Linked DNA regions of Nitrosospira lacus. Each later gene encodes a partner of the first gene's protein in a complex. Links are inferred from orthologs where the notes say so. Each region holds a gene or a part of one and is shown on either strand. Other genes may lie near its edges.

The links.
Region 2: the proteins of trxA (region 1) and trxB are in contact, whole or in part, in a crystal structure (PDB 1F6M), measured with the Escherichia coli proteins. The link is inferred for Nitrosospira lacus from one-to-one orthologs.

Annotation. Positions count from the first base shown.
Region 1 is NZ_CP021106.3:2,944,242-2,947,307, forward strand. The notes cover bases 1-2,735. They hold trxA (thioredoxin TrxA), read left to right. Parts: upstream 1-1,072; coding sequence 1,073-1,399; downstream 1,400-2,735. Other genes in these bases: EBAPG3_RS13430 (glutamine--tRNA ligase/YqeY domain fusion protein), read left to right, coding at 1-756; rho (transcription termination factor Rho), read left to right, coding at 1,552-2,735. In the rest of the region: more of rho, read left to right, coding at 2,736-2,811. UniProt on the Escherichia coli protein: Participates in various redox reactions through the reversible oxidation of its active center dithiol to a disulfide and catalyzes dithiol-disulfide exchange reactions.
Region 2 is NZ_CP021106.3:540,949-544,146, forward strand. Bases 240-3,106 are described here. They hold trxB (thioredoxin-disulfide reductase), read right to left. Parts: upstream 2,215-3,106; coding sequence 1,264-2,214; downstream 240-1,263. Other genes in these bases: EBAPG3_RS02445 (TraR/DksA family transcriptional regulator), read left to right, coding at 240-596; EBAPG3_RS02450 (Smr/MutS family protein), read right to left, coding at 632-1,228; alaS (alanine--tRNA ligase), read right to left, coding at 2,262-3,106. Outside these bases: EBAPG3_RS02440 (peroxiredoxin), read left to right, coding at 1-128; more of EBAPG3_RS02445, read left to right, coding at 201-239; more of alaS, read right to left, coding at 3,107-3,198.

The DNA.
Region 1 (3,066 bases):
GAGTCCATACGTCTTTTTGCCGAGCGCATCGGTGTCAGCAAAGCTGATTCATGGATAGATATGGGCGTGCTGGAAGACTGTTTGCGCGAAGACCTGAATGAACGCGCGCCCCGGCGCGTCGCCGTCCTGGACCCGCTTAAGGTCGTTATCGACAATTATCCGGAAAATGGCGAAGAGGAATGCCTCGCCCCTAATCATCCGCAAAAACTTGAGTGGGGAAAGCGCATGCTGCCATTATCGAAAATCATCTATATCGAAGCCAGCGATTTCATGGAGATTCCCTCCAAGGGTTATTTCCGTCTTTCTCCCGGTGCCGAAGTACGGTTGCGTTATGCGTATATTATAAAATGCATTAATGTCGTGAAGAATGCCAACGGAGAAATCATGGAAATTCACTGTACCTATGACGCCGATACCAAAAGTGGCACGGCGGGAGCGGAAAAGCGCAAAGTTAAAGGTAATATTCACTGGCTGTCGGCAAAACACGCGCGGCAAGCTGAAGTACGGCTTTATGACCGTCTTTTTGCACAAGCCCATCCTGATGCAGGAGGAGACTACAAGGCATCTCTCAACTTGCATTCAAAGAAAATTATCACCGCTTACGTAGAACCATCACTCAGCGAAGCTCGACCGGAAGATCGTTTCCAGTTTGAACGTCACGGTTACTTCATTGCCGACCGCAAGGATACACAACCGGGCAAACCGACGTTCAACCGTGCAGTAACATTGCGGGATTCATGGGGCAAAATCGCCTGATATCCGGTGAAACCATACGGAAAGGCTTTTACCCGCCGGAAGCCGGTGTAAAGCAACGGGGCAAGCGGCCTGCACGCCGGGATTTTTTTTATTCCGCGTATCATTGATCATAATTTGATTATGGCGGGACACTTCCCTTTCACACATTTTTTCGCTAGCATAGGCACATACAAAAATATGCAATTTTCCAGTATATAGTTTCTGTATTCTGTTATCGTATGGATCTATCCTGACCGGTTCAGACGTATAGCACCGATATACCTCCGCCTTGCCGCACATCATTAGCCGAATATATTAACCTTTGAACGAGAGCCCCATGAGCCAGCATATTCATTACGTCTCCGATGGAACATTTGAAGCTGAAGTATTGCAATCCGCCGTGCCCGTATTAGTTGATTATTGGGCGGAATGGTGCGGCCCGTGCAAGATGATCGCACCCATTCTGGACGAAGTTGCTAAAGAGTATGGGGAGCGGCTCAAGGTGGCCAAACTTAACATTGACGAAAACCAGACTACGCCTCCAAAATACGGTATTCGAGGTATCCCTACGCTCATGCTGTTCAAGAATGGCAATATTGAGGCAACCAAGGTGGGCGCGCTATCCAAATCTCAATTGACCGCTTTTATTGACAGTCATATTTAAACCGGCTACTCTTATAACATTGCCTCCCGAAAGTAAGTAAAAGCGGGATCCGATTGGATCACCGCTTCTAATTCTTGCTCTACCCCATCGCCTTCCCCCAACGTTTTCTGACGCTTTACAGCCCCCTGCCTTTTCACCCACGAATTCCGTCCATGCACTTATCCGACCTCAAGAACTTCCATGTCACCGAACTGGTGGAGATGGCCATCGCCAATGAAATAGACGGCGCCAACCGTTTGCGAAAACAGGACCTGATTTTTGCATTATTGAAAAATCAGGCGCGAAAGGGGGAGAGTATTTTCGGCGAAGGCACGCTGGAAGTCTTGCAGGATGGTTTCGGGTTTTTGCGATCGCCGGACACTTCCTATCTGGCGGGCCCCGACGACATCTATGTTTCCCCCAGCCAAATCCGGCGCTTCAATCTGCATACCGGAGATTCGATAGAAGGCGAAATCCGCACTCCCAAGGATGGCGAACGCTACTTTGCGCTGGTAAAGGTGGACAAGGTCAACAACGAGCCGCCGGAAAATTCCAAGCATAAAATTCTGTTTGAAAACCTCACGCCGCTTTTTCCTACCCAACGGCTGCTACTCGAACGTGACATCAAAGCCGAGGAAAATGTCACCAGCCGCATCATTGATCTCATTGCCCCCATCGGCAAGGGACAGCGCGGCCTGCTGGTGGCGAGTCCCAAATCGGGAAAAACCGTCATGCTGCAGCATATCGCTCATGCGATCGCCGCCAACCATCCCGATGTTATCCTGATGGTATTGCTGATAGACGAGCGCCCCGAAGAAGTGACCGAGATGATACGTTCGGTCAGAGGAGAAGTGGTTTCTTCCACTTTTGATGAACCGGCGGTGCGCCACGTGCAAGTCGCCGACATGGTCATTGAAAAAGCCAAGCGGCTGGTGGAACACAAGAAGGACGTGGTGATACTGCTGGACTCGATCACGCGTCTGGCACGCGCCTATAATACGGTGGTACCCGCTTCCGGCAAGGTGCTGACGGGCGGGGTCGATGCCAATGCATTGCAGCGTCCCAAGCGTTTTTTTGGCGCCGCGCGCAACATCGAGGAAGGCGGCTCCCTCACCATCATCGCCACCGCGCTGGTCGATACCGGCTCGCGCATGGATGATGTGATCTACGAGGAATTCAAAGGCACCGGCAACATGGAAATCCATCTCGACCGGCGTATGGCGGAAAAACGCACTTACCCGGCCATCAATGTCAACCGCTCCGGTACCCGCAAGGAAGAATTGCTCATCAAACCGGATGTGTTACAGAAAATCTGGGTACTGCGCAAGCTGCTCTATCCGATGGATGACATGGACGCAATGGAATTTTTGCTCGACAAGATCAAGGCCACAAAAAACAACGCGGATTTCTTCGATTCGATGCGGCGGGTATAGTACGCTGTATCGAAACTGATTTCTGGCTCGGTGTGAGTACGATGGTTCAGGGCATAGGCGACAATAGCTCAGGTAACTACGTCTTGCGTACCTGATCCCGGCGCTTAGTCATGCAAAACCCGCTTGATGTTACAAGCGACATTGAGTCCGATCCGCCACCTCCATATAATAACCGCATTGTTGCAACCCCTTCCGGATTAAAGGATAATATGCGCCTTTCCGTTCCGCAGCCTGCCGGACGGGTATAGATCAAGG
Region 2 (3,198 bases), 2.4 Mb from region 1 along the record:
GTATGGCCAAGCGCAATACCTTCCTGATCGACCCGCAAGGCAGGATTGCCAAAATTTATTTGTCGGCCAGCACTTCGCGTAACTCCGCCGAAGTGATCGAGGATTTAAAGAGGCTGAAGGGTTCGTGAATGGACTTATAGCTGGTAAGTGGAGCTGTGTAGCTTTGGATTTCAAGATTCAATCATAAGGAAATATTCATTATGGCAAAATTGACCGAAGACCAGTTGGCGCAACTGAAAACATCCCTGCAACAACGTTATCTGGATTTGCGGGAAGAAGTCCGGGGTGAACTGGAAAGTTCAGGCGAACAGCGTTATATCGAGCTGGCGGGTAGTGTGCGCGATGCCGGCGACGGTTCGGTGGCGGATTTGCTGCTGGATATCAATACCGCCATGGTGGACCGGCAGGTGCATGAAATGCGTGAGGTGGAGACTTCCTTAAAACGTTTGGCGGAGCTGAATTTCGGTGATTGTATCGATTGCGGTAGTGAAATCGGTTTTGACCGGCTGATGGCTTATCCCACTGCATTACGATGCGTGCGCTGCCAGGACGTGTATGAGAAAACCTATTCCCACGAGGGAACTCCAACCCTTTAGTAAGCGCATGACGATGGAGTCATCGTTGCAAGGCATTATCTCGCAGGTGCCGATTTGAGCAGCACCAGCACCGCGCCACTGCCGCCGTCCTCGGGTCTGGCCTGACAAAAAGCCAGTACGTCATTGCGCTGCGAAAGCCAGCTTCCTATCCTGACCTTCAATACCGGCCCGTGAGACTTTGAGCCGAGCCCCTTGCCATGTATCACGCGCACGCAACGGAAACCGCGTTCGTTACTGGTATCGAGAAAAGTCACCAGTTCCCTGCGCGCTTCGTCGCGGGTGTATCCATGCAAATCAAGTTGCGCCTGAATTCCCCAATGGCCGCGCCGCAACCGGCGCAAGGTCTGGCGCGAAACCCCAGGGCGCAGGAATGACCACTCATTTCCCGCTTCCATCTCCAGCGGAATATGATCGGAGAGCGAGTCATCCGGCATGATTTGCTCATCACGCGAAATCTGGCGCGGGAGGGGTGGAGGTTGCCTGCGGGTATGGAGCGTCTTGTCAGGTTTGGGCAGCGGCGCTACGTCCCGAACCGCATTGCGGAACAATGCGGTGTCGTCATCGACGATTCCGGATACGGCCGCATCATCGGTGGCAGGCTCGGTTGCCGACTTCTTGCCCCGCCGTTTCATATAAATTTCTCAAGCCGCGGTTGCTCGACGTTTACTCAATTCGAAACGTCGAGATACTTTTCCGCATCCAGCGCCGCCATGCAGCCGGTACCCGCGCTGGTCACCGCCTGGCGGTAGATATGATCCTGCACGTCGCCCGCGGCGAATACGCCCGGGAGGCTGGTGGCAGTGGCATTGCCTTCGTTACCGCCCCTGGTCAGGATGTAGCCATTTTTCATTTCCAGTTGTCCCTGAAAAATATCGGTATTGGGCTTATGCCCGATCGCGATGAATACGCCTTGCAACGCCACCGTCTTGCCTGAGCTGTCCTGGGTACTTTTGATGCGCATGCCGTTAACGCCGGAATTATCCCCCAGCACTTCGTCCAGCACGTGGTTGAGTTCCAGCTTGACGTTGCCATTTTTTACCCTGTCCATCAATTTATCGATCAGGATTTTTTCCGAGCGGAATTTGTCGCGCCGATGTACAACCGTGACATTCCGTGCGATGTTCGAAAGATAAAGGGCCTCCTCCACCGCCGTGTTTCCGCCGCCCACCACCGCTACATCCTGCCCCTTGTAGAAAAACCCGTCGCAGGTGGCGCATCCCGACACGCCCCTGCCCATATACGCTTCCTCCGAAGGCAGCCCCAGGTACTGCGCGGAGGCCCCGGTGGCGATAATCAGGGCATCGCACGTGTACGTGCCTTGATCGCCGATCAGCGTGATGGGTTTATCGGTAAGTTTGGCGGTATGAATATGATCGAAAATGATCTCGGTGTTAAAGCGTTCCGCATGTTTCTGAAAGCGTTCCATCAATTCCGGGCCTTGCACGCCCATGGCATCCGCCGGCCAGTTATCGACGTCGGTAGTGGTCATGAGCTGGCCGCCCTGGGCCATGCCGGTAATGAGTACAGGCTTGAGGTTGGCGCGTGCGGCATAAACCGCCGCGCTGTAGCCGGCGGGACCGGAACCGAGGATGAGGAGGCGGGAGTGTTTGCTTGTCATTGTACGTATGTAAGATTTATTTTTAAAAAAACAAGTTCCTGATGGCGCTACAGCCGTTGTTCAACCCACCCGGCCACGCTCTCCAGTGCGGCAGGCAGGTTATCCGGCTGCGTTCCACCTGCCTGGGCCATGTCGGCGCGCCCGCCGCCTTTGCCGCCGACCTGCAAGGCAACAAAATTAATCAGTTCACCCGCCTTGACCTTCGTCGTGAGATCGGCGCTGACGCCCGCGATCAGCTTGACCGTTTCCGCATCTATAGCGGCCAGCACGACGACACAGGATTTGAATTTATCCTTGAGCTTGTCCAGCGTTTCGCGCAGAGCCCTCGAATCCACATCTTCAAGACAGACCGCCAGGACTTTTGCGCCTTTCACCTCCCGCGCCTGCCCGGCGAGATCATCGCCCTGCGAACTGGCAAGTTTCGATTTCATGCGTGCAAGTTCTTTTTCCAGCTGTTTTACATTATCGAGAATCTGGGTAATACGAGCGGCGGCTTCCCGCGGCTGCACCTTCACTGCATCCGCCACCTGCTGCAATTGCGATTCCTGCTGCTGGATATACGCCAATGCGCCCTCTCCGGTTACCGCTTCCACGCGCCGCACCCCGGCCGCCACGCCGCTCTCGGCAACGATCTTGAATAATCCGATGTCACCCGTGCGCTTGACGTGTGTGCCGCCGCACAACTCACGCGAGGAACCAATATCCAGCACACGCACTTCGTCGCCATATTTCTCACCGAACAGCATCATCGCACCAGTTTTCTTCGCATCCTCTATCGCCATCATGCGCGCCCCGGTTGCCGCGTTGGTCAGTATTTCCGCATTGACCAGAACTTCGACCTTGCGAATTTCATCATCCGTCATGGGCTGATTATGCGCAAAATCGAAACGCGTTTTATCGGCATCCACCAGCGAGCCTTTTTGCTGCACATGGGCACCCAGTACCTCGCGCAACGCCTTGTGCATAAGATGGGTGACGGAATGA